DNA from 3 places in the Vibrio sp. WZ-1 genome. Region 2 is predicted to be linked to each of the others. Evidence: predicted binding sites of a transcription regulator. Region 2 holds the regulator's gene; each other region holds the start of a gene.

Region 1 (10,738 bases), on a different contig from region 2:
ACCAAAGCCAAGTGGGATGCTGACAGCTTTAAGCCGTACCAAGTGACGGTGAGTTTCACTATTCATCATCCGTACACAGGTAAAGAAATTAAGATCACTGATGATCTTGAACGCATCAGTGCGATCCGCAGCCGTACCAGTGAAAAACCAATTTTACGTCCGACGGTAAAAATGCCGATGACCATTGCAGGGCACACTGTGGATACTGTGGTCAACCTTACCAAGCGTACTCAATTCTCCGCACCTATTTTGATCGGTAAGACTTACCTTGATAACAACGCTTGGGTGTTCGCTGGTTACGATTACCTGCAAGAGCAACAAAAGGCGCAGATGATCGGCAAGAAAGAAACGGTAGAAGTCGAAGGGGTGCCATACAAGGTGAGCATTTCAACTTCTAGCCGTTACACCAACGTGCATGCGCTCAACATCAAAGTGGATAAGAAGAAAAAACAAGTTTCTTTCATCCTTGAAGGTGATAACGGCAAGCGTCATCCAATGACCCTACCATTAGTACGTATGCTAAAAACCAGCAAGAGTGAGCGTCCTTTGGTTTATCTTCCGGTTAAAGTGAGCGAAACCGAAACGCAACAATGGTTGGTTTACTTGCGTGATCGCAGCGGCTTTAGCTCGCAAATCCGCCTGGGTAAAGACGTTGCAAGCCAGCATTTCGTGATCGATACCGATAAAGAGAACTTGCTCGGTGGTGTTGAAAAGTCATTTAAGGATGCTCTGAAATCTAAGCCGTTGGTTATCTCGCCAGAAGAGTCAGTCAACATTGATGGTCATGTACTGCCAGCGTATCCAACCTTCGCGGTGAAAACGCCGCTGTTGCGTGTGGATGGCTTTGAATTAACGGAAAAAGACAAAAAAGAAGTGGTGACCTTCTACCTGCCAAGCGCGAAGGGTAAGGAAGAGAAAATCACCAAACGCGTATTGAAGAAACTCAAAGTGGGAGATTCAGTTCGTCCAGTCGTTGAAGGTGAATTCCTATTTGGCGATGAAGAGAAGACCATCGAGTTTGCCATTGATGTGCTAGAGAAAGACGATCAAGCACAGCCGTTCTTTTTGTTTGGGCATAACATGGCAAAAGGCGGGGTGTTGCTAAACACACGTGCAGATCACTTGCTAGATGCGCGTCCACTGTTTAAAGCTGGTCACATTGAGGTGGCGGAAGTGGAAGGCATGTCTTTCCCTGTGAAGCTGGATACAGGTGCGGATGTGAGCTCGATTAACGCTAAGAACATTAAACAGTTCAAGAAAGATGGCAAAAACATGGTGAGCTTTACCTACGAGAACGACAGTGGCATGAAGAAGGAATTTACTAAGCCTGTTGTTGATATGATGCGTATTACCGCCAAGAAGGGTGAAAAAGCCAATGTACGTCCTGTGGTGGAAATGCACGTTAAGCTGGGTGAGCTAGAGAAGAAGATTCGCGTTAACCTGCAAGACCGTAGTCGCTTCCATTACAGCATGATCTTGGGTAAGAACTTCTTGAAGCACGGCGCGGTCGTTGCCAGCGACACTAACTTCATCGTGACCGAGAAGCCTGATTACGAAGAATAACCTTCAAGGTTGATATCTAAAACACAAAAGCCGCACTCACGAGTGCGGCTTTCTTTTATCGGATCACTCAATCAATTTTCTTCGGCTTGATAGCGAATACAGTTGATGAACCATTCTTTATAGCCTTCCGGCGTTCTTACGGCGAATTCGTCGTCGACTTCTTTCTTCAATAGCGCGCGAGCCATTGGTGAATCAATCGAGATATAGCCTTTCGCATCGCCATAGATTTCATCGGGCCCAACGATACGAAAACGCTTCACATCGCCCGCTTCATTCTCAATTTCTACCCAAGCACCAAAGAACACTTTGCCTTCTTGCTGTGGTGAGTAATCCACTACTTTGACTTGCTCTAAGCGTTTGCGTAAGTATCTGACGCGACGGTCTATTTCACGCAGGCGTTTTTTGTTGTACTGATAATCTGCGTTTTCGCTTCGGTCGCCCAAGCTTGCTGCCCAAGTGACTTTTTTGGTGACTTCTGGGCGATCTTCTCGCCATAAAAAGTCGAGTTCTGTTTTTAGGCGATTATAGCCTTCACGGGTAATTAAATTGGTTTTCATTAGAAGTAAATCAGCCGTTATTGGATTCTGTTGATCATATACCCAAGTAACCTCAAGATGCTAGGTTCAGCGAGAATGACTTGGTTTGTAGACGCGGCGGCGATTTAAAGGTCTAGTGGGCCTAAATCAAGAATCGGCAACAAAGTATACAAGCCAAGAGCCTTACTATTTGTAAAGAGTGCCCTTCGGGAGCGTGTAATTGACCCGCTTTTATTATTAAACCAATGGCTGCGTCAAACAACTTGGGAAGAGCTGGCTATTACACTGCGTTGTTTTCCTTGATCTCGAATCAATGACAGCGCTCTGAATCCGTATCTTGAAGTCACTTGGGTATAGCAGCCTTGATTTTGTCTGACTGTAAATTGTTGTGATGGGAAGAAAAACAACGTGAAACATCGAAATAATCCATCAAAATCGTGGTTAAGATAAAAAGAGTAACAATTTGCACAAGCACGTTTGAAAAAACAGTGATACATTTTTGACAATAGATGCCTCTGAAAGGATGTTTCAATGCAGGAAAATCATAAAATATTAGTGGTTGATGACGATGCTCGTTTGCGTGCTCTGTTGGAGCGTTACCTTTCTGAGCAAGGTTTTCAGGTGAGAAGTGTCGCTAACGGCGAGCAGATGGATCGTCTTCTGACCCGTGAAAACTTCCACCTTATGGTGCTGGATTTAATGTTGCCGGGCGAAGATGGCTTGTCGATTTGTCGTCGTCTACGTCATGCTAACAACATGCTACCTATTCTTATGCTGACGGCGAAAGGCGACGAAGTCGATCGCATCGTTGGTCTTGAAGTGGGGGCCGACGATTACCTACCAAAGCCGTTCAACCCGCGTGAACTGCTGGCTCGTATTAAAGCGGTACTTCGCCGCCAAACGGTTGAACTGCCAGGTGCGCCAAGCACGGAAGAGAAAGTGGTGGAATTTGGTGACTTCCGTCTCAACCTCGGAACACGTGAAATGTTCCGTGGTGACGAAGCGATGCCACTGACATCAGGTGAATTCGCGGTGCTGAAAGCACTTGTGACCAACGCTCGTGAGCCGATGTCACGTGATAAGCTGATGAATATGGCTCGTGGTCGAGAATATTCAGCGATGGAGCGTTCTATCGACGTTCAAATCTCGCGTCTACGCCGTATGCTAGAAGACGACCCAAGTAAGCCGCGCTACATCCAAACTGTGTGGGGCTTAGGTTACGTGTTCGTCCCAGACGGCAAAGAAGCGTAATATCCTCTAAGGTCTGCCGATAATATACGGCTGCTCATATTCCACCCTCAAACTTCCTTCCTGTTTGAGGGCTGGAAACTCGCAATTAATGTTGTTCAATAGGAACAGTCCATTAGGAATTCTCCATGCGAATCCGAAGTTCATTTACACAATCCATTCTGCTGTTCATCTCTTTGCTTCTCGCTAGCCAAGTCTTTTCTTACTACGCCGTTTTTAACTACGCGTTGATGCCAAGTTTGCAGCAGTTCAATAAAATTCTCGCCCATGAATTGAATCTGGTGCTCGATGAAGATGGTCTACTCAAGGCTGACGCGCCGCTGCGCCACCAACTGCTGGAAAACTTAGGCGTGACGGTACACAGCGTCGATAGCGAGATGATGAATGAGTTCAATCACGCGATGTCGATTGATTTGATGTCGGAAGAGATGACGCAAGAGCTCGGTTCTCCAACGGAAGTGCGTTTGCTGCTTGGTAGTGAAAGCTACATTCTGTGGATGCGTATCGATCAGCTGCCGAACTCCATCATTCGTATTCCGCTCTCTGAGCTGCAAGAAGAAGATTTTGCGCCGCTGTTTCGCAATAGCTTAATCATGGCATTGTTGATCATTGCTGGTGGTTGGTTGTTTATCCGTTTGCAAAACCGACCTTTGATTGCGCTAGAAAAAGCCGCTAAAGGAGTCGGTCGAGGTGAAATTCCCCCGCCATTGCCAGAGAAGGGTGCCTCGGAAATCCGCTCAGTAACTCGCGCATTTAACCAGATGTCGAAAGGCATTCAAGAACTGGAAGAAGATCGTGCGCTACTGATGGCAGGCATCAGCCACGACTTGCGCACGCCACTGACGCGTATTCGCCTTGCGACAGAAATGATGTCACCTGAAGACAGTTACCTAGCCGAGGGCATCATCAGTGATACCGAAGAGTGTAACGAGATCATCAGCCAATTTATGGACTACCTCAAGCCAGTAAACAAAGAGTCGTTTGAGCAAGTAGACATCAATACCATCACCAGCGATGTAGCAACGTCGGAAGGGGGTTATGAAGTCGAAATCGAAACGGACCTCAACCCAACGATGCTAACCGCGAAAGGCAGCCCAATCGCGATTAAACGCGCGGTGAGTAACTTGGTGGTTAACGCTCTACGATACGGTAATGGCTGGGTGAAAATCAGTACGGGCGTCACCGCCGACAAACAGTTGGTGTGGGTTTGCGTTGAAGACAATGGTCCGGGCATCGAGCAATCGCAAATCGCACGCTTGTTTGAACCTTTTACTCGTGGTGATACTGCACGTGGCAGTGAAGGGACAGGCTTGGGCTTAGCCATTGTTAAGCGCATCGTCAGTCAACACTCTGGCTCGGTTGTGGTACGTAACCGCAGTGAAGGCGGGTTAAGCGCACAAATCAGCTTCCCAACCAAGTAAGCTTTCTTAGCTCAATCGATTCCAATAAAAAAGCCCAACCAAAGTTTGGTTGGGCTTTCCGATCATCCTAGTGCAAGGTTAGGATTCTTTTACCTCTTGAGCAACCAGCTCATCTTCCTCTTCCAATTTCTCTGGAAGCAGTAGGTTCAATACGATAGCGGTGATGCCGCCAGCCGCCACGCCTGTTGAGAAAATACTCTTAATGAACTCAGGCATGAATTGCAGAATTTCAGGTTTTTGTGCAATGCCCAAACCCATTGAGAACGACAGCGCCATAATTAGGATTGCGCGGCGATCGAGGTCGACACGCGAGATGATGCGCACGCCCGCTGCGGCAATGGTACCGAACATCACGATAGTCGCGCCGCCCAGCACTGGCTCAGGAATCAGTTGAACAAAGCTTGCCACACCTGGGAAAAGCCCCAGAATTACCAACATGCCTGAGATGAAGTAACCTACGTAACGGCTTGCTACGCCAGTGAGCATGATGATGCCGTTGTTTTGGCTAAAGGTAGAGTTTGGGAAGCTGTTGAATACCGCCGCAATGGCTGAGTTTAGACCATCTGCCAATACGCCACCTTTGATGCGCTTCATGTAAACCGGACCTTTTACTGGCTCGCCGGAAACTTCAGACGTTGCGGTGATGTCACCAATTGCTTCTAGCGCTGTGATAAAGAAAATCAGAACCAGTGGAATAAACAACGACCAGTCGAAGCTTAAGCCGTATTGCATTGGTATCGGCAGTGCGATGAGGTCAGTTTCGCCAAGTGTTGACGTGTCGACCATGCCCATGAAGTACGCCATGACGTAGCCAACCAGCATTGCAATTACAATTGATGCAACACGTAGGTATGGGTTCTTTGAGCGGTTAAGAATCACGATCAAGCCAAGTACTGTGCCAGCGAGAGCTAACTTGTCTAGGCTACCGAAAGAGCCATCGCCCATTGCAGCATAGCCTCCGCCCATTGATACCAAACCCACTTGGATAAGCGTCAGGCCGATAAGCGTCACGACGATGCCAGATACCAATGGAGTGATGATGCGGCGTGCGTGTTCTAAAACGCGAGATAGCAGGATTTCTGCAAAAGACGCTACCAAGATAGTACCGAAAATCGCTGCCATCATGGTGCTGATGTCCGCGCCGCCGGCTTTAAGAGAAAGACCCGCACCAATGATTGGACCAAGGAAGTTGAAGCTGGTGCCTTGCACTGAAAGCAAGCCAGAGCCGATAGGTCCAAAGGTACGAATTTGAATAAAGGAAGACACGCCAGATGCAAACAGCGACATGCTGATGATGGTGTTGGTTTGGTCAGCAGGCACACCCAAAGACTGACAAATGATCAGAGAAGGGGTGATAACGGCTACGAACATCGCCAATAAGTGCTGAAGTGCAGCAAAAATGGTCTGAGGTAGTGGTGGACGATCGTTTAACTGATAGACCAGTTCCGAAGTTCGGTTTGAAGTTGTCATGTTTGTCTCGCTAGTCGCAATAATTCTTGCCCCAGAGCTCGCTGAATGGGAGTGCTGGGTGGAGTTGACGTTATGACCTGTGATTGCTGTTAATCAGTGTCAACTCAGGTTGGTTTGATGTGACAAGGCGCACACCATAAATTTTGTGCGGGATTATAGATGGATTTATTCAAAAAGCAAACGTTTGCTTTGGTGTTAATAGAAAAGGCGAACTAAATTGCTCGCCTTAATCTCCTACGCTTTGGAGTAAATGTCGCGTTCACCTAGCCAACGGTCAATGATCGCTGTTGCCTTAGTTGGGTAATTGTCATGAATGTAGCGCGCAATGCGTTGAACTTCTGGAATTAAGCGCTGATCTCGCACCAAGTCGGCAATTTTAAAATCTGCCAAGCCAGTTTGTTTGGTACCAAGAAGCTCACCCGGCCCACGAATCTCTAAGTCTTTCTGTGCAATCACGAAGCCGTCGTTGCTTTCTCGTAATACGCCTAAACGTTTTTGCGCAGTTTTTGATAGTGGCGAGTGATACAGCAGCACACAATGGCTAGCCACTGAACCTCGACCAACACGACCTCTAAGCTGGTGCAACTGAGCCAAACCTAAACGCTCTGGATTCTCGATGATCATCAGGCTGGAGTTGGGGACGTCTACGCCAACTTCAATCACCGTCGTTGCGACCAACAAATGCAGCTTATTGTCTTTGAAATCCTGCATCACCGCTTGCTTCTCAGCGGGCTTCATTCGTCCATGCACGAGACCAATTTTTACGTCAGGCAGTTTACGTTGCAGTTCTTCTGCAGTATCGGCGGCGGCTTGAGCCTCCAAGACTTCAGACTCATCAATTAAGGTACATACCCAATACGCTTGTTTGCCTTCGTTTAAGCAGGCATTGCGTACTCGTTCGACGATATCATCGCGCTTAGTGTCTGGAATCGCGACCGTCTGGATTGGTGTTCGACCTGGCGGTAATTCATCAATCACCGACGTTTCTAAGTCAGCATAAGCTGTCATGGCTAATGTTCGCGGAATTGGCGTTGCTGTCATGATGAGCTGGTGTGGATAAGCGCCTTGTTTTGCGCCTTTCTCACGTAGCTCTAAGCGCTGGTGGACACCAAAGCGGTGCTGTTCATCAATAATAACCAAAGCAAGATGATGAAACTCAACATGCTCCTGGAAAAGGGCGTGAGTGCCCACAACCATTTTCGCTTCACCATTGGCAATTCGGGCTAGTTCGGCTTCTTTGGCTTTACCTTTCAATTTGCCTGCAAGCCAACCGACCTGAATGCCCATTTTCTCAAACCAATTAGCGAAGTTAATCCCGTGCTGTTCGGCGAGCAGCTCGGTCGGTGCCATTAAAGCGACTTGATAGCCGTGTTCAATGGCTCTGACTGCTGCGAGTGCGGCAACTAAAGTTTTTCCCGAGCCTACGTCACCTTGAACAAGGCGCATCATTGGGTGCGTTTTTTCTAAGTCAGCTTCAATTTCTTTAACGACTCGTGCTTGAGCATTGGTCGGCGAGAAGGGCAATTGAGCCAGTAGCTGCTTTTTCAGTGAGTCACACGACGCCAAAGGCAATGCAACGTCCTGTTGTCCTTTGCTGCGCACTGCCAACATAGAGAGGTTCTGCGCCAGTAACTCTTCCATGATCAAACGAATTTGAGCAGGGTGCTTGCCTTCATCAAACTCATCCAAATTAATAGTTGGAGGTGGACGATGAATCGTATGCAGCGCTTGCGACATGGTTGTCTGGTGATTGTACAAACCAGAAGGCAGCAATTCTTGTACTGCGGCTTTATCGAGTAGTGATAAAGCTTGTTCCGTCAGGTTACGCAAAGTGATTTGACGCAATCCATCGGTGGTTGGATAAACGGGGGTTAAGCTCTGTTCCACATCCGGTTTTTGTTCACTTGCATAAAACTTGTAGTCAGGGTGAACAATTTCTAAGCCCATCCCGCCACGCTTAATTTCACCGTAAGCGTGTACTAACTTACCATTCGAGAAATTGTTCTTCATCGCGGCAGTAAAGTTAAAAAAGCGTAGGGTAATGGTGCCATTGCCGTCGCTGATTTTTACTGTCAGCATTTTGCGTTTGCCGAAAGTAGTATCGACAGCCATGACTTTGCCCTGTACCGCCGCCCAAAGCCCAGCATGCAGTTTGGCGATTGGGTAAATGCGAGTGCGATCTTCGTAACGAAGAGGAAGGTGGAACAGCAAATCTTGAACGCTATGCAAGCCAACTTTGGCGAGTTTTTCTGCGACTTTAGCGCCAACTCCAGACAGAGAAGTTAAAGGAACAGCAGATAACATTTGGGCAGACATAGTGGGCTCAAGAAAATAGTTAACATAGCAGTATGTTAACCACGAAGCTGTGTTTTTGTACAGGGAAAAATACAGCTTCGTGAGGAGTCGAATTTCGCTCCTTCGCCGCTATTCAGGATGACAAGAGTTGATTATTTACTTTGCATCTCTCTCCACCACGATTCGTCAGCCACAATTTGGCCTTCGTCATCAAGTTGTGGATATTCTAGCCCTTTGCGTTTCGCTACCTTTGCTAAGACCGGATGTCCTCGTTCAAACAGGATGCGGTTGATGGTCTCTTTTGGCAGTGCACTTTCCTCACGTTCGTACATACCAGCGGCTTCACGCTGACGCTGCGCTTCATAAAGAATCACAGCACTGGCGACTGAGACATTCAAAGACTGCACCATACCGATCATTGGAATAATGATGTCTTGGTCTGCGAGTTTCTTCGCTTGCTCTGAAGCGCCAATTTTTTCGCTTCCCAGAATGATTGCCGTTGGCTTGGTGTAGTCGATTTCACGAAAATCGACCGCGGTGTCCGAAAGGTTAGTGACCAGAACTTGCATGCCTTGCGCTTTGAGCTCGGTAATCGCAGTTTCAATCGAATCGTGAGTATCCACTTCGACCCAGTTGCGTGCTCCGGCTGAGGTGTGGGTCAGTGTGCGCATTTTGTCTGGCCAAATTGCATGAACTTTGTGTAAGCCTGTTGCGTCTGCGGTGCGGATCACGGCGGAAACGTTGTTTGGTTTATGAACTTCTTCAAGGCACAAAGTGAGGTCGGTTTGGCGTGCTTTTAACACTTGATGGATGCGGTTGTAACGTTCTAAATTCATAATAAATAGGGATATAAAAAAATCGCCACCCAGAGTGTGGGTGGCGATAGAGTTTAGTTCTTTCTTCGTCTGACTCGAGTCGCCTGTGGCATGGTCTTAATCTTACGCATGATGCCAGCAAGGTGAACACGATCTTTGGTGGTTAGTAGAACGGTAACGGTGTACAAGCGACCGTCGCGTTCTTCGGTTGAGAGACCGTGAATGTTCGAACCGGTTTTCGAAATCACATTGGTCAATTCCGCTAGCGCACCTTGGTTATTGAGCATATCGACTTTCAGTTCAGCAATGAATTCTTTGTCGTACTCTTCAGACCAAGCGACTGCCATGTATTTGTCTGGCTCTTTTTGGTATCCGCGTACGTTTGGACACGTTTCACGGTGCACCACAAGACCACGACCTGGTGATACGTGGGCAATGATGTGGTCATCCGGAATAGGGTGACAACAATTCGCGAAAGTCAGTAGCAGACCTTCTGCACCACGGATTGGCAGTTTCTTGTTAGATTCGTTTGGAATCGAGCTTGTGGTGGTCAATTCATCAGTGTCACCTAGTAAGCGACGCGCGATGACGATGCTCATCAATTCACCCAAACCAATGGCTGCTAGCAGATCATCGACGCTTTCTAGGCGCAAATCAGTCAGCACTTCTTGGATGTTTTCTGGGTAGATTGAATCAATCGAATGACGACCTAAAGCGTGATTCAGTAGACGACGACCTAAGGTAATCGACTCTTCACGACGCATGGTCTTCAATACTTGACGAATCTTAGTGCGAGCGCGAGAAGTCACGACATAGTTTAACCAAGCTGCGTTTGGACGCGCACCTGGTGCACTGATGATTTCTACTGTCTGACCGTTTTTTAGTGCCTTACTTAGTGGGTAAGGGTTACGGTCAACACGAGCACCAACACAAGAGTTACCGACATCAGTATGTACGGCATAGGCAAAGTCGACAGCCGTTGCGCCTAATGGCAATTCAACGATACGACCTTTTGGTGTGAAGACGTAAATCTCATCTGGGAATAGATCCGATTTTACGTTTTCAATGAATTCAAATGAGTTACCCGCGCTTTGTTGTAGCTCAAGCAGGCTTTGCATCCAACGCTGAGCTTTCACTTGCGCTGTGGTACCAGATTTGTCGCCTTTGTCTTTGTATGACCAGTGCGCAGCGACACCTTTGTCCGCCATTTGATCCATATCTTCGGTACGGATCTGAACTTCAACTGGCACGCCATGTGGGCCAACCATAGAAGTATGTAGCGATTGGTAGCCGTTCGCTTTTGGTACCGCAATGTAATCTTTCATACGACCAGGACGCGGCTTATACAAGCTGTGTACTTGGCCTAGAACGCGATAACAAGTATCGGCAG
Region 2 (10,738 bases):
TCTTGAAAAAGCAGAACAAGATGAAACTGAAGGCGGCATGAAGCTGAATCACATTGTGATGACAGACATTGAATGTCCGACATGTAGCCGCCCAATGGGTATTCGTACTGCATCTACAGGCGTTTTCCTTGGCTGTTCTGGTTATGCGTTACCACCTAAAGAGCGTTGTAAAACAACGATCAACTTGGGTGACGAAGATGGCATCATCAACGTTCTAGAAGAAGATGTGGAAACCGCTGCGTTGCGTGCGAAGAAGCGCTGTCCTATTTGTGAAACAGCGATGGATGCGTACCTGATTGACGATAAGCGTAAAATGCACGTTTGTGGTAACAACCCAAACTGTGAAGGCTACATCGTTGAGCACGGTGAGTTCAAAGTGAAAGGCTACGATGGTCCTGTTGTTGAGTGTGACAAGTGTGGCTCTGACATGGTGCTTAAGAACGGTCGCTTCGGTAAATACATGGATTGTACGAGTGAGACGTGTAAGAACACTCGTAAGATTCTGAAGAACGGTGAAGTTGCGCCTCCGAAAGAAGATCCCGTTCATTTCCCTGAACTACCATGTGAAAACTCGGATGCTTACTTCGTTCTACGTGATGGCGCTTCTGGCTTATTTATGGCGGCAAGCAACTTCCCTAAATCACGTGAAACTCGTGCTCCGTTAGTATCTGAACTTGCTCGCTTTGAAGAACGTCTTCCTGAGAAGTTTAAGTATCTAGCGACAGCGCCAGCAGCAGATCCAGATGGTCGCCCTGCAGTGGTTCGCTTTAGCCGTAAGAGCAAAGAAAACTACGTGCGTACTGAAGATAATGGCAAGCCAAGTGGCTGGACAGCCTTGTTTATTGACGGTAAGTGGGAAATCACGGATAAGCGCAAAAAAGCGAAGTAATTCGATTCCATAACGATAAAGGCAGCGAAAAAGCTGCCTTTTTTATTGCCATAGTTCTTCATTTTTTGATTGTCATAGAGTTTTCATCAAGGTGCCGTATTTTAATTGAGCGTACTGATTTGTACCCTCGCTGTGTGTAAATTGTTTTCATGATGTAAACGATTGCGTGACTTAGTGTGACCGGATTATCGTCTTGAGCAAGTAACATCTGTACGCGACACAGAATGGCATATTTAAAATTGTAATTTAATTCCAATTCGATAATTTAATACCTAATAAGTGCAACTGCTTGCTGCCAATTAGTACAAAAATATATCGAATAAATGCGGCAGCACAAAGGAAAGCACAATAGCTTAATTTTGCTCGCTAACTCACGGTTAGAGTTGGTGGAGTAGATACTATAAGGTATCCGCTCGATTACCCCTGAGGCTTATCATGATCGAGTGGATATGGAAATCCAAGCTATAACTATATGGAGAACAACGAATGGCTGGTGTTTTGGGAATGATTCTTGCTGGCGGTGAAGGCTCTCGTCTGAGACCTTTAACGGAATCCCGCAGTAAACCTTCGGTCCCTTTTGGCGGAAGTTACCGACTTATTGATTTCGCTTTGAACAACTTCGTGAATGCCGACTTGATGCGCATTTACGTCCTAACTCAATTTAAATCTCAATCTTTGTTTCATCACATGAAAAAGGGGTGGAACATCAATGGCATCACAGATCGCTTTATCGATCCAATTCCTGCACAAATGCGCACAGGTAAGCGTTGGTATGAAGGCACAGCTGATGCGATCTATCAAAACCTACGTTTTATGGAACTGGCAGAACCTGATCAGGTATGTATCTTCGGTTCAGACCATATCTATAAAATGGATATCAAACAGATGCTGGCTTTCCACGAAGAAAAAGAAGCGTCTTTAACGGTTTCAGCGTTGCGAATGCCGTTATCTGAAGCGTCTCAATTTGGTGTTATCGAAGTGGATGCAGAAGGCCGTATGGTCGGTTTTGAAGAGAAACCAGAAAGTCCTAAATCCATCCCTGGAGACCCAGAACACGCGCTTGTATCTATGGGCAACTACGTGTTCGAAGCACAGACTCTATTTGCTGAATTGATTGAAGATGCCGACAATGAAGCCTCTACGCACGATTTTGGCAAAGACATCATTCCTAAGATGTTCCCGCGCGGCGACGTATTCGTGTATGACTTCAGTACAAACCGTATTACTGGTGAAAAGGAAGAAGTGTACTGGCGTGATGTAGGTACGATTGATGCCTATTGGCAAGCTCATATGGATCTACTTGAGAAAGACGCTCCGTTTTCGCTATACAACCGTAAATGGCCACTGCACACCTACTACCCACCATTACCGCCAGCGACCTTTACCGACTCAGATAATGGTCGAGTCCAGATCATCGATAGTTTGGTATGTAATGGCAGCTATGTGCGTGGATCTCGTATTGAAAAATCGGTGCTGGGTTTCCGCAGTAACATTGCCTCAGCGTGTGACATCAGCCAATGCATATTGCTAGGTGATGTTAAAGTGGGTGAAGGCTGTGTGCTTCATCGCGTGATCGTAGATAAGGATGCCGATATCGCACCTGGTACACAAATTGGTGTTAATCTGCAAGAAGACAAGAAACACTACCATGTGTCAGAGGATGGTGTTGTTGTTATTCCAAAAGGAGCACGTGTTGGCTACTAACAATTTGTCTGTTCTGTTTGTAGCATCTGAGGTCGAAGGGCTGATTAAAAGTGGTGGCTTGGCTGATGTAGCCAAGGCACTGCCGCAAGCGCTTCAAAATCATCAGCAAGATGTACGAATTTCTATTCCTGCCTATACAGGCATAGAACAGTTGTCGGAAGCTGAGACTGTACTAGAAACAGAATTAACGAGTTGGCCTCATACCGCTTATCGAGTTTTAAAGCTAATGCTTGGGGATAATCAAGTTTACTTGATAGATTGTCCGCCGTATTTCAATCGTCCTTCCATGTATGCAGAAAATAACCAAGCCTACACTGACAACGGCGAGCGCTTTGCTTTTTTCAGCGCAGCTTGCCTTGATATGTTACCAAAGCTTGGCTTCCAACCAGACATCGTTCATGCCAATGACTGGCATACGGGCTTAGTTCCATTCCTACTCAAACATCGATATGGAAACGACGCCTTTTTTGCAAATACTCGCAGTGTTATCTCGATTCATAATGCGGTATTTAAAGGGGTATTTAGCTACGATGATGTCCAGTGCCTTCCTGAGTTCCATAGCCGAAACGTGCCTGACGCAGCTGTTAGTGCTACACACATCACGATGCTAAAAGCAGGTGTGATGAATGCAGATAAGATCAATGCTGTAAGTCCTACCTATGCTGAAGAGCTTAAAACCGAGCTTGGAAGTCACGGTATGGCATGGGAGTTTCAGCAACGCTCGACGGATTTGGTTGGTATTCTTAACGGTTGTGATTACAGTGCGTGGAATCCAGAAACCGATCCTAACCTGCCATTGAACTACAAAGCGAATCGTCAAAGCATGGTTCGTGGTAAGAATGCGTGTAAGAAAGCGCTTCAAGAAAAGCTTGGGCTAGAAGAATCCGACTGTGCGATGTTTGGTATGGTATGCCGCCTAACTCAACAAAAAGGTGTGCATTACTTACTACCAGCGTTAGCAGACTTTCTTAAGCACGATGTTCAAGTTGTGGTTGTTGGAACGGGTGATCCTATCTTAGCGGCTCAGTTGAGAGATGTGTCAGCACAGTTTGCCAATAAGTTTATTTTTGTTGAAGCCTACGATAACGAGCTCGCCCACTTAGTCGAGGCCGCTTCTGATTTCTTCTTGATGCCTTCAGAGTTTGAACCTTGTGGTTTGAATCAGATCTACAGCATGGCTTATGGCACCTTACCAATCGTTCGTGGAGTGGGGGGGCTTAAAGATAGTGTCAATGATTACGATGTTGATTCCGCGGATGCGACAGGTTTTGTTTTTTACGAACCAACACCTCAAGGATTACTTCTGACGATGTTGAGAGCGTTGTTGCTTTATGCACAAAATACGAACGAAGTAAGGCGTGTTCAGCTCCAAGCTATGCAAAAAGATTTCTGTTGGCACAAAGCTGCAGAAGAATATTTGCAGCTGTATAGGGCTGCGTTAAATTAACGCAAAATTTTTAAAAATTGTAACTAAAGGCACCGAATGAGGTGCCTTTATTACCTTGTACTTATAGAGTGTGGTAGGATTTACTCACACTTTTTCATACAGAATGTTTTCAGACTGATAAATGACTCAGCCACTTCTATTCCATAAAACCTATATACATCCCACCAGTAATGAGTGGGTCGTTTTCGTACATGGTGCTGGTGGCAGTTCGTCAATATGGTTTAAGCAACTTAAGGCATATAAAGAACACTTTAATTTAGTTTTAATTGACCTGCGTGGACATGGTAAATCAAATCAGTTAATCAAAGAGTTGATGACAAGTCGCTATACTTTTACGGAAGTTACGCAAGACATTCTAAAAGTTTTGGACCACCTTAAGATTCAATCGGCTCATTTTGTTGGTATGTCTCTGGGGACCATCATTGTTCGTAACCTTGCTGAACTAGCCTCGGAACGCGTACGTTCTATGGTTCTCGGTGGGGCGGTAACACGTCTGAATACACGTTCTCAAATTCTGGTGAAACTTGGCAACCTTGGAAAACATATTCTGCCTTATATGTGGCTATATAAGCTGTTTGCCTACATTGTGATGCCACAGAAAAACCAACGTGAATCGCGACATTTATTCATTCGTGAAGCGAAGAAGTTGTGTCAAAAAGAGTTCAAACGCTGGTTTATCTTGGCCGCTGACGTTAACCCTTTGATGAAATACTTTAAAGATCGTGAACTCCCGATTCCAACGCTGTACTTGATGGGCGATAGAGATTACATGTTTATCAAACCAGTTAAAGAGATGGTTGCGGTACACAAGCAAAGTGTTTTACGTGAGATCCCTGACTGTGGTCATGTGTGTAATGTAGAAAGGCCAGATGACTTTAATCAACACTCCATCGAGTTCATTAAGCAGCAGAGTTTAGCTGCCTAAATCCGAAATGATTGAAAAGATAAGGGGAGCCATTAAGGCTCTCCTATTTGATACCCGCATTGCCAACATGCACCAAACTGCCCTTCATTCTGCTCCAAACAATTAGGACATTGCCAATCTTGGTAACTCTGCTCTGCTTGTTTTTGATAGTCTTCGACAATGGCTGAAGCTTTCAATTGTTGCTCAGGATATAAAAGCCAAACATAAGGGTCTGTATCATTACCAAATGGCAATTCCCCCTTTAATCCGAACATCCCTTCGCCTCTTACTTCACAGCCTATCTGCTCGGTCTTGAGAAGCTCACAGACGATATGAGCTTCAGCGGGATTTTTTGCGATGAATACCTTCATTGCGCATTTCCATTTTGTTGTACTTGAGTTGGGCGGATTTTATTCATTACCCACTTGGCGATGATTGGAAACAAACCAAGTAGTGCAAATGATGCTAATACGGTGGGAGACACAATACCTGAAAGGCTATCTATGGTGGCTAATTGAGTCCCCGCATTCAGGTAAACAGCTGTACCCGGTAACATACCTACTTGGCTGGTTAAATAGAACCGTGCAATCGTCATAGGTGTCAATCCCATCAGCAAGTTGATAAGAAAAAATGGAAAGACGGGAATTAAGCGTAGAGAAAACAGGTAAAAGGCCCCATCTTTTTCAACGCCTTGGTTAATGGCATTCAGTTTGTTTCCAAACTTACTTTGTACCCATTCTCTCAATAAGTAACGGCTACTTAAGAAGGCAACTGTTGCGCCAATGGTGCTGGCAAAAGAAACCAATAAGAGACTGGTCCAGAAACCAAATAGAGCAGCACCCAGAAGCGTTACTACGGCAGCTCCGGGAATGGAGAAAGCGGTGATAGCTATATACGCAAAGAAATAAGTTGCTGCAGCAAGTACGAAATTTTGGCTAATAAAAGTGTTCAACGCCTCTTGCTGTGCCTTGGCGTTTTCTAGGGTTAGATATTGACCAAAACTCACACCTAAAAAGACAATCGTCGCGAGTAGGATCAGTCCTAAAATCAGTTTCTTATTCATATCTATCACTCCATTTCTGCTTCTTAGATAATAAGACAGAATGGAGTGAGAAAAAATTTCAAAAAAACCGCAGTGTAAAACTGCGGTTTATGAATTCCTGGAGCTCAAACTTGTGTTATGAGAGGTGGTTAATTAGCTCTTCTCGACGAGATTGAGGTACAACACTCCAATGAGTACCATTAATGGCGCCCTCAAGGGCCCACAGTAACTCGATGCTTACAGAAGCTGTATGTGTTTCTTGGATCGCCTTGTACGCGTTTAACGCCCCTTGTTCTTCAAGCTGCGTAACAGAATCTATGCCTGCTTTCTTAAGCATTCTCTCTGTTGCTAGCCTAAGGTTCGGTAGATCTTTTAAACGAGTCGGTTTAGAGCTGGCTTGCTGTTCTTTTTCAAGCTTTGCAGTTTCGAGCGAACTTTTGGCTACTTCCACTAAGTGTTGTGGTGTGTCCCAAAGGTCTGGTGAAACGGCATAGTACTTTGTGACTACAGGAAATCCACGCTTCTTGTATACGTAAGGTTTAAGTCCCTGAGTTTCAAAGTCTGAAGATGTCTTTTTATCGGCTCTGATATGAAGCTGGTTGTTAACGACTAATGCAAACATTGTTTCATCAGCAAAAAGGCCAAAGCCGCCAAACATTGAGCGTGACTTGATCGTACCAAGCACCTCAAAAAGCTTCATAGAGTCTTTGAGTATCGGTTTATCCATGATGTGTTATCTCGGTGTAATTTAAATTACGCCACCAAAAATCAGGTCCGAGAGATTAGCAAACGCATGCAGACACAATGTCATTAAAGGGTAAACTCGTCATATGCATACTTGCCATCGGTAACCCCGCTACCATGCTATCTCATGCGATAGTTTAGGCCGGAAGCTTTGCGTCCCACTCTTTAGAGTGGTTTGCCCTGTGCGTGACACTGAAAGCATACTTCCTACATTGGACTAATATCACATTCTGCGCTTGTAAATGTGATCTTGGTTCAGTTAATAGTTATTTTTTCGTGAGTTAAGTTTCATAGATTAACAAAGTGGTCTACCAGGAAATTGTCAGCGCTAGAGAGTTGACTGTACGAAGAAATAACAAGTCTGCAAAGTTCTACATACAGAACTGTTGTCATGGATGGGTTGTTAAATAAAAAGCATCCATATGGATGCTTTTTGATGATGAGTAAACGAGCACTAAAGATTAGTTGATCTTTCTAACCGTGTTTCTAATCACGATCTCTGGCTGCATTTCAAACACTCGTTTTTCGTGTTCTTTATCTTTGATACGCTCTAGTAGGATCTCAAAAGCGTTTTTACCCACACGACGTTTTGGTTGGTGGATAGTCGTTAGTGGTGGTGAGAAGTACTCTGCCAGCTCAATGTTGTCATAGCCGATAACAGAAACATCATCTGGTACCTTGATACCGTTCTGCTGAAGGCGGCTCATCAAGCCAAGTGCCATCGTGTCATTGAAACAGAAAACTGCGGTAGGGCGTTTTTCCATTGCAGTAATGTTATCTGCCGCTAGCACAGCGGTATCACACTCAAAGTTGCCTTCAAGAATCCAATCTTCGTTAACCGCAAGGTTTGCTTCTGCCATTGCACGACGATAACCCGCAATACGCTCTTGGCACGCAGCTTTTTCGAAGTGACCGCTTAAACACGCGATGTCTGTGTGACCATTGTCGATCAGATATTTTGTCGCGATGTAACCGCCTTCTTCTGAGTTATCAATGATCTTGTCTGCTTGTGAGCTTTCTGGACCCCAGTCCATCACAACTTTAGGTATGTCTGAGTGACGGTCAAGCATCTCTTTTAGTTCTTCCGTCAGATCAGAACACATTACTAGAATGCCATCTACACGCTTTTCAGCGAGCATGCGGATGTAGTCACGTTGCTTCTCGTAAATACCGCCCGTGTTACATAGGATAAGAGTGTAACCTTGACGGTAACAGTAGCTCTCAACACCATCGATTACTTCAGAGAAGAACAGGTTGGTAGATTGAGTTACTAGCATACCGATGGTACGAGTTGAGTTGCACTTTAAACTGCGTGCAACGGCACTTGGTGCGTAATTAAGTTCATCCACCGCTTTCATTACTTTTTCTTGAGTTGCTTCTGCAACAAAGCGAGTTTTATTAATTACGTGCGAAACCGTAGTGGTAGAAACGCCGGCTAAGCGAGCAACGTCTTTAATAGTGGCCATAAATGATGTCCTGTATCGAGCTACTGTAAATACCGTAGTGAAGACAACCATACGCTTAGGGTCTTGCGCAAACCGAGCAACTGCGAATAGGGGCATTGCTGAGATATTTGGCAGCGGTTGTTCCGAAATCGGTATAAAAAGGTTTGTAGCAACATTTATCGCTGAGTCTCATATTCCTTTCTTATACTAAGTGAGGAATTGGTCAGCAATCCTGTTAAGAAAACACAAAAACCGCTTTATTTCAGCGGTTTACATATAAATCATATTTAATCGTTTGCGCTCACATTTTAGACTGATGCGGGCAAGCTGGCAATGTTTTAAGCAGCTGTTTTGTGCCTCGGAGGTCACAGTTTAACGGCTAAATGGATTGTATTTCTCTGCGCCAGATTAAAAACAAACGAATAAAATAGGGAGTCTGAATGACAGACTCCCCAAAATAGGCGGCAATTATTCACCAAGAAGGTAGGTGCTGTCCAGTTTACAAAATGCAATTAATAGTTGCGCGACACTAACATAGAAGCCAAATTCATCGAATTGCTTACATTTAGCGGCAAACTGAGGTAGCCATGTCAAAAGGTGTTGCTGGATGAACTCATTTTGCTTTTCGAATGCATCTTCCATGTGTTTTTCCTGCTCGAGTTCATTTGAGCGGATAATCATATTGCCTAAAAAATCTAACTCGACTGCTAAATGATCCGCAGGCTCTTTTAGATTTTCGTCAACTTGCACACCAAAGTCTGCCATCAGCCTTTCCATCTCTTCTGCTGGTTTATCGTTTAATAAACCAGATTCACCGATGTACATTGAGGCATAAGGTAGCGCACCGTGCTTTTCTGTTTTAAGAAAAAGTTCACAGAAGTCCGCAGCTAGCTCTAACTGAGCATCTTCACGATCTTGTAGGCGGTTAAGCGCATCAACAAGGGCATTAACGGATGGTTTGAGTGTTTCATTTTCACCTAAACCAGCTAAAAAGCTTCGAATTTCAACACTATGATAAGATTCCAGTTCCTTGTCTGTCAGCTCTTTTGCAAACAGGCTAGAAAACCACCAATAAATCTCAGCTCGTTTTTCGTTAAAAGCTTTCACTTCTTGCATTTTTTTGCTCCCAAATAGTTATCCCCTAAGTGTAAACAATTAAAATGAATAGCAGTAACTATAATTGTTATGGTTTATTGGGAAATATGCATGTTTATGAATGGCGGCAAATAAGCTTGTTTTGCATCAATAAATCCACAAAATCTTGCTTTTTATTGTAACTATTACTAGATATGTTACTAGTTATGAATAGAATACGTCTTGGAAGATAAAAAAGACAGAAGTGGTGTAAATGAGCTATCACGTATTAGTCGTAGAAGATGATGTTGTAACTCGCAGTAAGCTTGCGGGCTATTTCCAAAATGAAGGTTACAAAGTTAGTGAAGCAGAAAGTGGTGCTGAAATGCGCGAAGTGCTTCAAGAGGGCGACGTAGACCTGATCATGCTGGATATTAACCTGCCGGGTGAAGATGGCCTTATGCTTACGCGTGAATTACGCAGCCAATCAGATATCGGCATCATATTAGTGACAGGACGCACGGATAGCATTGACAAAATCGTTGGTCTAGAAATGGGCGCAGACGATTATGTAACAAAGCCTTTTGAACTAAGGGAATTATTAGTTCGCGTTAAAAACTTGCTGTGGCGTATTTCAGCGGCTCGTAACGGTTCACAAAAAGCAGCGAACGACACAAATGAAGAACACATTGTGCGTTTTGGTGAGTGGATGTTTGATATTCAACGTCGTGCTCTAAGCCGTAACGGTGAGCCGGTGAAATTAACCAAAGCAGAGTATGAACTGCTGGTCGCACTGTCTTCATACCCAAATCAGGTATTAAGCCGTGAGCGTATTTTGAATATGATCAGCCACCGAGTGGATGCGCCAAATGACCGTACAATTGATGTATTGATTCGACGCATGCGCGCTAAGATGGAGTTTGATCCAAAGAACCCACAAATTTTTGTGACCGTTCATGGTGAAGGCTACATGTTCGCAGGTGACTAGGGTCTGTTGACTTAAATCAACGCGATAAAGAAAAAGGAGAGCAATGCTCTCCTTTTTTGTGCCTGTAGGTTTCGTTTTGAAGCCGGCTTAATGCGCTTCTTCGACAGGTGCCTGGCCAATATTATCTCGCAAGTGCTGCCAGATAATACCCATAGTCTCGTGCCAGTATCGCTCCGTTTGCTCTAGGTACTGTGCTTTTGGTGCATAACGATGCCAAGGTTGGTTGACATCTGCAACAGCCAAGAAGTTGGTTGGGGCAGGAATTGGCTGAATCCCTGCTGCACGAAACTCGTACATTGCGCGCTTCATATGGCTTGCTGACGTTACCAGTACAATATTTTTCTGTTTTACAAATGCGGCAGCTTGTCTTGCTTCTTCCCAGGTATCTTTAGCATCTTCAAGCAAGATAATGTCAGACTTAGCAACACCAAGAGAAAGGGCTACGTTAGCCATCATACGAGCGTGACTGAGTTCTGAACCTCCCGCGTAGCCTGACAAAAT
Region 3 (10,738 bases), on a different contig from region 2:
TTTGGTTTAAATGGCAACAATACCGGATTCATACCCAGTTTCTTTACTAACTTAATAAAATCTTCGACCACGTCAGCATCGTAGTAGCTGGTAAATGGGTCTTGAACAATCAGCACATGCTTTTTCTTATCTTCGCTAGATAAGCCGCTTAGAGCTTGCAGTTCGTAGGCCGTTGTTAAGGCTTCAACGCGCTGCTTCAACGTCGGAACTGACAGCAATGGTGCATCTACATAACCTACTGTCGAAGCAGTTAAGCTTTGAACCCAAGATTGCTTCAATACACCATTAACTACTTTTGGCGCTTTCGCCATCAATGGCAACATGGATTCGATGTTCGACACCAAGTAGTCTTTTGCCGGACGTTGGTAACGTGAGTGGTAAATATTGAGGAAGCGAGAGCGAAAGCTAGGCACATCCACTTTGATAGGACACTGGCTCGCACACGCTTTACACGCCAAACAACCATTCATTGCTTCGTACACTTCGTGTGAGAAGTCATACTCATGACGACGATTAATCGAATGACGGACACGATCAATCATGGTTTTGATGGATGTCTTGTTTTCTAGCGTTTGCTGCTCCAGATCGAGAATATCGATACCCTGCTCTGTTAACTGGCGTAACCATTCACGAACCAAACCTGCACGCCCTTTTGGTGAATGACGACGGTCTGCCGTCACCTTCATCGAAGGACACATTGGTGAACTGGTGTCGTAGTTAAAGCACAATCCGTTACCGTTACATTCCATCGCCTGTTTGAAGCTGTCGCGGACTTGAACGTCAATCTGGCGGTCGAAGTAGCCGCGTTTGGTATCGGAGACTTTTACCAGCTCTGCATCGCTATTTAGCGGCGTACAGATCTTACCCGGATTCATTTTATTGTGCGGGTCGAAAGCTGCTTTTACTCGGCGTAACTCAGTAAAGAGTTCTTCACCAAAAAACTCAGGCCCATATTCAGAGCGGAAACCTTTCCCGTGCTCACCCCACATTAAGCCGCCGTATTTCGCCACCAGCTTAACCACCTCATCTGAGATTTCATGCATCAATGCTTCTTGGTGAGGGTCGCACAGATCCAGTGCTGGGCGAACGTGAAGCACCCCCGCATCTACGTGCCCAAACATACCGTAGTTGAGTGATTTCGCGTCTAGTAACTCACGGAACTCAACAATAAAATCCGCCAGGTTTTCTGGTGGTACACAAGTATCTTCCGCGAAGGCGACTGGCTTAGCGCGCCCTTTAGCAGCACCAAGCAGGCCAACCGCTTTTTTGCGCATATTGTAAATACGGCCGATACTCGCCACATCATTACTCACTTGATAACCGATAATGCCTGCTTCTTCAGTTTCTAACATGCTATCTAGCTGTGCGGTCAGAGAAGCAACTTGCGATTCGACCTCTTGCTCATCTTGCCCTGCATATTCCACCATGTTGATGCCAAGCATCTCTTTATCTGGAACGTCAGTGATTAAGTCGCTGACCGTGTGCCAAACAATATCTTGTTTGGCAAGATTAAGAACTTTTGAATCGACGGTTTCAACCGACATCGCATTCGCTTGCACCATAAACGGCGCGTTACGAAGTGCAGAGTCAAAACTGTTATACTTGACGTTTACCAAGGTACGCGCTTTGGGAATACGAGTTAGGTTAAGCTTAGCTTCAGTAATAAAGGCTAAAGAACCTTCTGCGCCACATAATACACGCGTAATGTCGAAGCTACCCGTTTCTTCATCAAGTGCATTCTTTAAATCATAGCCCGTTAGAAATCGGTTTAAAGGTGGAAACTTATCGTTAATTTTCTGGCGATTTTCACGACACACCGACTCAGTCACACTCATTGCGGTATGCGCAAACTCACCTTCAGTTGGCAAACCATTCGAAAGGTCTGATTCGAGGACTGAACCGTCAGCGAAAACCGCTTGTAATGACAACACATGATCAGACGTCTTACCGTATTTGAGAGAACCTTGGCCAGATGCATCGGTGTTGATCATCCCGCCAATGGTAGCTCGATTGCTAGTGGATAAATCTGGCGAGAAAAAATAACCGTAAGGTCGGACGGCATCATTGAGTTGGTCTTTTACCACACCCGTTTGAACACGAACCCAACCTTCTTCTTCATTCACCTCAATAACTTTGTTCATGTGGCGAGACAAATCAACCACTATCCCTTTGGTTAGTGACTGACCATTAGTCCCAGTTCCACCTCCACGCGGAGAAAAGGTAATTCGTTCGTACTCTTCTTTGTTGCTTAGTTGTCCAATTAGAGACACATCGTGCGTTGATTTAGGATGGATAACAGCCTGAGGTAGTTGCTGATAAACGCTGTTATCAGTCGCCATTGCGAGACGGCTAGAGTATTGGCTTTCGATATCGCCTGTGAATCCTGCATTTTCTAGTTCTTTCAAAAAAGATAATACGAGAGGATCGACATCTGTTTGAGAGTGTAATCTTGGTAACATTGCTTCCTGCCCCTACGACACTATTCCGATCAGTGATAGGTATTGTTTTTTGTTTACTTTGCCTGTTCAACAATCTGCTATTGCGATAATTGAAGAAGTTGATAGGTTAAGTAATATTCTTTGAATTTCGTCACTTTACAACATTTAAAAAAGTGATCAAATCAGAATCTCATTGCAACAATTCAACTTATGCTTTCTTTTTTAGCTATTCACACCTACATTGATGCAAAACTCGCTTTCAAGACCAATATATTGAGCATTTAGAATGAAAAAAAATAAAGTAGTCACTACTGAGGATATCCTTTTAAAACTTTGTCAGTCAGTTTCTGGCGTCTTAACTTCAGCAACATCTTCTCAAGTTCACTATTCAGCAATGGTGCAAAAGATCAACAAAACCAGTCTTAAGCCAGATTTTGGCTGCTTTGTCCTTTTTGACGGTGGTTTTACTGGCTTAGTTGTTATTAACTTTACCGCAAAGGCAGCACTAGAGATCTATACGAATTACATGCGAAATATGGGCATGCCTGAAGAAGAACTAGCAATCTCTCACACTTCTGACGAAGTCGGTGATGTCCTTGGTGAGCTGATGAACCAATTAGTGGGTGACTTCACAAATAAAATCCGTAAAGAGCTACAAACAAACATCACTCAGAACCAACCTAAGATGCTAGCACTGAACAAACAGGTCATCTTACAAGTTGACACGAACCTAGACCGCCCACAAGCACGTCGAGTGACATTCTCTACAGCGAACAACAACATCTTCTATTTAGAACTAGCAATGGATAAAACTGAATTTATCCAGCTAGAAGAGTTTGAAATTACTGAAGATGAAACGCCAGATGACATCTTAGAAGCCACTCGCAAGAGCATGGAAGAAAAGTCGAAGCCAGAGACAACATCACATAGCTCAGCAGATGACCTGCTTGACGAACTCGGTATCTAGTTAAGCATCAAGCCTCTTTTCGAAGCACCCTTCTCTGGGTGCTTTTCTTTAGGTTTCCACACCTTCAAACCAGCCCAAAACCTTTAGACACAAAGTCCTGTGTTTCGTTTTTACGCCAAAAAAGGTAATATATCCGACTTCTCAAATTTTGTGTTTTTGTTATTGGTCGTCAATGGATAAACAAAAAGCTCTTAAGAAAATCGCTAAGTGTCTAGAACTAGGTAACTCTGCCAATGTAAACGAGGCCGCAAACGCTATAAAAATGGCGCACCGCCTCATGCTCAAATATGGTCTAGATAAAGATGACATTGAGTTTATCAAGATGGGTAAGACGCAATCTTCCCACCTGTTACCTTCTAACATCAGCTCGACGATACTGCGCGTGATTCGAGGTATTAATACCAAGTTTGGTGTAGAAGCAGTTTTGTTGAACCATAAGGGGCTAAAACGAGTTGAGTTTATCGGTGAAGCTGACCGAGCTATCTTTGCCGCGTTTGCCTTTGACATTATCTATCGCGAAATGAATGAAAGTACCGGACAGTTCCGCAATAGTTTTGCTGGTTCGGGAACATCATCAATGGAAGTAACTCGCCGAGTTAACTCATTTGTCTCTGGTTGGGTTGAAGGTGCGTTGGAAAAACTACCGACCATTTCACCTGATGAAGAGTCGGCAAATAAAATCAATAACTACATAGACAAAGAATTCAAAAACATCGACCGCGAGACGTTCAAGAAACAGCTTAAAGAAGCGATGAAAAACCTCACCGCTGATTATGAAGTTGGATTAAAAAAAGGACGCAAGGTATCAGTTAACCGCGGGGTCGGTGGAGCACAAGCTAGAAAGATGCTTGATAGCAAATAGTTTTTGGCTGAGTTCTTTATCAGTCTGACTTTTACATAACAAATATCAATAACACCCTACGTATAATTCGGTTCCTAATGTGAGGCTTACTATAGCCTCTGTTTTATATGGAGATATTCCTTTGAAAAAGATGTCTATTGCACTTGCACTAGTGCTTGCTCTTACCGGCTGTCAAGCTACTCAACGCCAAAATGCTACAACAGGCGAGTACGAAACAAATTCAACAACTCAAGGTGCTCTAATTGGCGCTATTGCTGGTGCTGCAATCGGCCTAGCAACAGGTGACAACGCAAAAGAACGTCGTAAGCATGCGCTAATTGGCGCGGCTGCAGGTGGTGCAACAGGTGCTGGTGTCGGTTACTATTTTGACCAACAAGAAGCAGAACTGCGCCGTGCACTACTTAACTCTGGTGTACAAGTAGAACGTGTTGGTGAGAACCAACTGCTACTTCGCATGGAAAATGGCATCGGTTTCTCATCTAGCTCATACCAACTAGATGCAGGTATCCACAATACACTTCGTGGCGTCGCACGCATTCTTGTTGAATACCCAGATACAAGCCTAGTGATCGACGGTTACACAGACAGCACTGGTAGTGAATCATACAACCAAACGCTATCTGAGCGTCGCGCAGAATCAGTGCGTCAATTCCTAATATCACAAAACGTAGCACCAGGTCGCGCAATCGCTCGTGGCTACGGTGAACGTAGCCCATTATGTTCAAACCAAACTTCTGAAGGTCGTGCTTGCAACCGTCGTGTTGAAATCCAGATCTTGCCACTGAAGTAATTTGGTTGCACCATATCGGTAATAATAACGATTACCGGAGCAGGTCTAGCGAACTCCGCTAGACCTGACATACCCAATGTCTTTCAGAACAATCGCCCTTACCTTAACTTTAAGTGCCTGCCTTACAAGTACTGCATTCGCTTCTCAAAGTCCTACGCAACCTGAATCCCAATTCGATCTAGCGCAACAACTGGCGTTAAAGCCCAATCCAGACTCTCCTTCTGACGTGCGTTATTGGCTAGAGCAAGCGGCAAGACAAAGCTATATTCCTGCCCAGAAACAATTAGCTGAAGACTACGCCAGAGGATTAACAGGAAACGTAGACTTCGCGCAAGCAACCTATTGGTTTACTTCAGTGGCCTTAAACGACCCAACCGATAGAGGCTTCCTCCTTGCAGACTTTGTTCAGCACCATCAAAATCGCATCACCACCGAAGATCTACTTGAGGCTTGGTACCAATTAGCGGCACTAAAAAACCCTCAAGCCGAAGAAGCTTATAATCAGTTTTTAGAAGAGCGCTTCAACCAACTAAGGGCGAAACAGGTTTCCGAGATTGTAGAGCTAGATAAAACTGCCACACACGAAGAAGCACAAGATATAGCTACATTTGAACAGGAACAGAAAGCAGAGACCACGAATATATGGTATGCCTCAGGTGCGCTCGGATTGAGTGTATTGATTGGCGGCTTTGCTTTTGGTTACCGAAGACACAATAAAAAAGTGGCAGCCAATATAGCGCATGAAGCGTCGCAATCTCTGCTATTAGAAACTCAGGTGAAAGAACTTCAGTTTTCTAACAAACAACTTAAACGCCAACTAGAAAAAGTGTTCAAAGAGTTTAAGAAAATTAAGGGGCAGTCTGACAATCAAAAACTGGCAATAGCGTGCGCCACATTTGGTTATACCCCACAAAACATTCCAGAGAGTAAAACAGTGAAATTGCGCTACAGACAATTATCAAAACTCTACCACCCTGATTCTAGAGGAAGTGAAGATGAGATGAAGCGTTTAAATCAAGCGTTTAAAATCATTTCACAAAATGTTACAAAAGAGTAAAAAGTAGCAGTACTCCCTTTCCTTGCGAGCTTTTCATCCTAGAAAACAAAGGCTCGCAATCGATCTCCCTCTCAAACAAATTAACAGACATTTAACTAAACGTTCGTTTGTATGCCATAATGCGTGGCGAAAAATAACACCTAGCGACTCAAAACTAATTTAGGTGGGGAGAAAATCAATGTTCACTGAAGAAGGCACCTGTGACTGGTGTAAAAAACCTAGCTTTGTAATTCGTCATGATTACCTTGATGGTAAGTATCATCGCTCATGCAAATCTTGCTTCGACATCGCGAAAATCGACGTTCGCCTGTTTAACCAAGGCGAAATGCAGATGCGTGAACGCATGGCACACCAAGCAAGCTAATCAGAACAAATCAATGGAACTGATTTTCAAAGGCGCCTTTTTAGAGGCGCTTTTTTGTTCTCTAAAACATGATACCAACCGGATCAAACAACGACGCACTCTAGTTTGCGACAACACAGTATCGAATCACTTCCTGAGATCGTACCTTTGAGTGGGTAAACTCATCTCAGAGCATTCTCTCCTTTCTCCAAAACACTGTATAGATGGACTAAAAGTACTGTGTATACAGTACTAATGACCTGTACATAGAAAAAAGAATACTACTTACCTCACATTTATCACCCTTCATAAAAACAAGTAATTCCACAATTATTTCAATATATTTCAGCAACTTAAAAGCATGCAGATACGTAATCATCGGAAAATCTTACGTTCAACTTTTAGAAATCGGTTGATCAGTCACCAAAAACAAACTACTGTATAGACATACAGCATGTATAAAGGAACAGTAAGATGCAGTTACAAAGTCAATCTCATACATACTCTCGCTACAACGTATTGGCACAAGCAACACAACCTATGGATGTGTCTGACCAACTTCTTTCTAAGTTGGCTGTATTGTCTCAACAGCAACAGTGGATTCTGTTTACTGCTGAGTGCCCTCGCCCTGATTTTGAGCAACTTGCTGCTTCTAACATTCGCTGTCAAAACATCATTCAGATGAAGCCCTCTCAACAGCTTTCTGAAGTGGAAATTGTTATTAAGGCTATTCAATCTGGTAATGCTAGCGCTGTCGTCGCATCGAACAAGATTGCATTAATGAATCAATCAATGCTGCGCGATATTGCCCAACGTTATCAGTGTGAAGTCTTTTTCGTCGAAGGCAGAGTGAACAAGTACCACTAATAAGATCGACGTTATCCATCCTGCATCTCGCCTCCTTTCAAGGAGGCTTTTTTTGTACTTCAATAAATTAAGGCAAACGTTTGCTTTTTCTCTGGCGAGTTAAAATAGTTCTGGTATGATGCCCTCATTCGATTTATTCAGCGCACATTGTTCGCTGGATATCTTCTCTTTATGACGTTTGATTAAGATGATAGGAATGTCGCAATGAGCCTTGCTAATCAAGTACTTGCCGTCAATGACGACCTGCCAATTCGCACCCACAAGCCTGTACACAGCGGAAAAGTTCGCTCTGTTTACTGGTTAACTGAAGAAGACAGCGCACGACTGATCAAAGAAAAAGGATACGATGTCGCTCCTGATGCCCCACTGGCCATCATGGTGATCAGTGACCGTATCTCTGCATTCGATTGTATCTGGCACGGCGAAGGTGGACTAAAAGGCGTTCCGGGTAAAGGTGCAGCACTAAACGCGATTTCTAACCACTGGTTCAAATTGTTTAAAGACAACGGCCTTGCTGACAGCCATATTTTGGACATTCCTCACCCATTCGTTTGGATTGTGCAAAAAGCGAAGCCAGTGAAGATTGAAGCGATCTGCCGCAAATACATTACTGGCTCTATGTGGCGCGCTTATTCAAATGGCGAGCGCGAGTTCTGTGGAATTCAGCTTCCAGAAGGTCTTGAGAAAGATAAAGCACTACCAGAACTATTAATGACACCTTCAACCAAAGGTATTTTGAAAGGCATTCCTGGCGTTCCTGAAGCCGATGATGTGAACATCACGCGCCAAAACATCGTGGATAACTATGAAGCTTTCAACTTCTCAAGTGCAGAAGACATTGCACAATACGAGAAGCTATTGAAAGAAGGCTTTAACGTGATCAGCGATGCGCTTGAAGCCGTTGACCAAACGTTCGTAGATACTAAGTTTGAGTTTGGTTACGTACACGACGCAGCAGGTAACGAAAAACTGATCTACATGGATGAAGTAGGTACACCAGACTCTTCACGCATTTGGGATACGAAAGAATACCAAGCGGGCAATATCGTAGAAAACTCTAAAGAAGGTTTCCGTCAATTCCTACTAAACCACTTCCCTGACCCCGATATTCTGCTTAACAAAGAACGAATGCCAGAACGTGAAGCGCTCGCTCGTGATAACGACCTGCCAGTGGAGTCTTTGATGGACATCTCACGCACTTATATCGGTATCGCAGAAAAAATTACTGGTCAGCCAATCACGTTAAGCGACAACCCCAAAGCGGAGATCATCGAGATCTTAAGCAAAGAGTACGGTTTGATCGACTAACTTTATCTCTAAAATGAATGGTTAAAATGAACCAAATAAAAAGTCCGCAAAATGCGGACTTTTTTGTTCAAACTAAAATCAACGTTAACTGTCTAGTTAATATCTAACGTTACACCATCGGTAGTAGAAGCCGATTTAGTCGTAACTCGATACTCTTTATCTATAATAGTCGAAACCATGTACCACGTTGATTCTGCTTTTTCCGGAGTGAAGGTTACGCGCATAAAACCACGCTGTTTAATATCTGTCCATTGAAGCTCTTTCGATAAGTGAGGAAGCGTAAACTCCATTTGAGCAATCGCAACCGGATCCAACCCTAAATAAGCTTCTAAACCGGGAGAACTGACAGAGCTTGTTGCAAACTCCACACCGATGGGATTCCCCGACATATCCGCCAGCTCGCTTGTCCATGCGTTATGGGTATCCCCTGCTAGACAAACGAAATTGCCAGAAACGGATTGTGCTAACTGGTACAGCCTTTCTCGTTCAACATAGTAACCATCCCACGCATCAAGGTTGTACGGTAACGTTACTGGGTCTGAACTAGGATCAGCAAGATACGCTGTCATTGCAGAGTTAACGGCCAATAACGCAGCCGATTTCTGCTCGTCTGTGGCAGTGAACAGTTGAAACATCGCTAGCATGACACTGCTTGGAATTTCCATCTTCGACATTAGTACTTGCTGACCTAGCACGTTCCACTTTGAGTTGTTAGTTGTGAACTGTTCAACTAACCACCCCAACTGATCCATCCCAAGAAGCTCTCTATCGCTTGCTCTCGACTGAGCCACAAGCTGAGCAATACCCTCCATAGATGGGGGGGACATGGAAAAGTAGTCTAAAGGCTTATCACGACCTACTAGGCGAGTATCAAGCATCATAAGATTAACAAGGTCACCAAACGCAAACTGCCTATATATCAGCATGTTTGATATTGGGTTTTCTCGTACTGGTAGCCACTCTACCCAAGCTGCTGCAGCAGCCGCTCGACGATCATAAAAACTCCCATCTGAATCTTGATGGTTTTCAGCGCCTTCCTTCCAAGCATCATTGGCAAGTTCGTGATCATCCCAAACGGCAATCATTGGTAAAGTCGCATGCAGTTCCTGCAAATCGGAATCTTGTCGATATTGAGCATAACGAGCTCGATAGTCTTCTAATGTGAGACATTCCGTTCCTTTACTTGGTTCTCTGCCAAGAGTAGTAGCATTCTCAGTCGCGTATTCACCTGAACCATATTCATAGATATAGTCCCCCAAATGTAAAACCACATCGATAGATTTGCTTTTATGTTGGTTGATAATTTCACGATAAACATTGAAATAACCCGCGGGATAATTCGCACACGACACGACTGCCATCGATATTTCATCAATAGCGCCCTCCGGCAGAGTGTGCGTCTCTCCAATAACACTTGAAGAATCTCCAACCAAGAAGCGATAGAAGTATTTGGTGTTGGCGTTGAGGTTCATCACATCAACTTTTACGGTAAAGTCTCGACTCGTATCAGTTGAAAACACGCCTTGCTGAACAACATCGGAAAAATTCATATCAGACGCAACTTGCCACTCTACGTCGACGTTTGCTGCCTCGGTAGAGACTCGCGTCCAAATAATGACTTGGCTTTGTGTTGGGTCCCCGCTCGCAACCCCATGCTCAAAAGCTGCACTTGTTACTGACGTATCTTCATCGCTACTACATCCAGCTAGACCCGTTGCAACTGCCGTCGAAGACATGGCTTTGATAAAATCTCTACGTGACAAAGACATATTAACTTCCCTTGTTATGTTTTGTTCCTTTAGCTAAGAGCGATTGTTCGGCCTAATGCGAATAAGTTCTCAACCACAAATAGCGTTTAAACATTGTTTGTGAAACACAAACTTAGAAGCACGTTATGACAATTGCATGTCAGAAGGTTACAAAAATGTTAATTTAAGTGTAAATACTCTATATTCATCACACTTATTATCAATTCTGCATTAATAACAAATAGGAAAATTTTGTTTTCGGAGACAAAAAAAGCGACTGGTGGATCAGTCGCTTCTATTAGATGTTTGAAAGTGAGGAAAAAGAAAGGCTAAAGTTTTACAGTCAAAACATCCGGTT

Evidence for each region. Region 2 encodes PurR, which represses purine synthesis genes. Its sites were predicted from a motif close to TNANGNAAACGTTTNCNTNA; they were not measured.
Region 1: ACTS60_RS08665 (uracil-xanthine permease family protein) is a predicted target of PurR. The motif match lies at 6,411-6,430, and genes of this name have one in related genera.
Region 3: ACTS60_RS22630 (phosphoribosylaminoimidazolesuccinocarboxamide synthase) is a predicted target of PurR. The motif match lies at 7,393-7,412, and genes of this name have one in related genera.

What each region holds. Positions count from the first base shown of each region.
Region 1 covers NZ_JBQEQR010000066.1:93,818-104,555, reverse strand. The annotation lists gene ACTS60_RS08685 (putative ATP-dependent zinc protease) at 1-1,563, shown strand, start outside; gene greB (transcription elongation factor GreB) at 1,635-2,120, opposite strand; gene ompR (osmolarity response regulator transcription factor OmpR) at 2,631-3,350, shown strand; gene envZ (two-component system sensor histidine kinase EnvZ) at 3,476-4,768, shown strand; gene ACTS60_RS08665 (uracil-xanthine permease family protein) at 4,847-6,238, opposite strand; gene recG (ATP-dependent DNA helicase RecG) at 6,473-8,554, opposite strand; gene trmH (tRNA (guanosine(18)-2'-O)-methyltransferase TrmH) at 8,686-9,369, opposite strand; gene spoT (bifunctional GTP diphosphokinase/guanosine-3',5'-bis pyrophosphate 3'-pyrophosphohydrolase) at 9,423-10,738, opposite strand, start outside.
Region 2 covers NZ_JBQEQR010000080.1:112,004-122,741, reverse strand. The annotation lists gene topA (type I DNA topoisomerase) at 1-889, shown strand, start outside; gene glgC (glucose-1-phosphate adenylyltransferase) at 1,376-2,593, shown strand; gene glgA (glycogen synthase GlgA) at 2,583-4,040, shown strand; gene ACTS60_RS17170 (alpha/beta fold hydrolase) at 4,162-4,965, shown strand; gene ACTS60_RS17165 (putative signal transducing protein) at 4,998-5,315, opposite strand; gene ACTS60_RS17160 (TVP38/TMEM64 family protein) at 5,312-6,007, opposite strand; gene ACTS60_RS17155 (TfoX/Sxy family DNA transformation protein) at 6,123-6,713, opposite strand; cyclic di-GMP riboswitch class I at 6,830-6,920, opposite strand; gene purR (HTH-type transcriptional repressor PurR) at 7,192-8,196, opposite strand; gene torD (molecular chaperone TorD) at 8,644-9,291, opposite strand; gene torR (two-component system response regulator TorR) at 9,524-10,237, shown strand; gene elyC (envelope biogenesis factor ElyC) at 10,325-10,738, opposite strand, start outside.
Region 3 covers NZ_JBQEQR010000085.1:423,832-434,569, reverse strand. The annotation lists gene ydiJ (D-2-hydroxyglutarate dehydrogenase YdiJ) at 1-2,459, opposite strand, end outside; gene ACTS60_RS22660 (DUF3334 family protein) at 2,725-3,405, shown strand; gene ACTS60_RS22655 (DUF2786 domain-containing protein) at 3,578-4,267, shown strand; gene ACTS60_RS22650 (OmpA family protein) at 4,398-5,057, shown strand; gene ACTS60_RS22645 (J domain-containing protein) at 5,134-6,114, shown strand; gene ACTS60_RS22640 (hypothetical protein) at 6,293-6,478, shown strand; gene ACTS60_RS22635 (SulA-like leucine-rich domain-containing protein) at 6,932-7,324, shown strand; gene ACTS60_RS22630 (phosphoribosylaminoimidazolesuccinocarboxamide synthase) at 7,529-8,632, shown strand; gene ACTS60_RS22625 (alkaline phosphatase D family protein) at 8,725-10,401, opposite strand; gene ACTS60_RS22620 (transporter) at 10,710-10,738, opposite strand, start outside.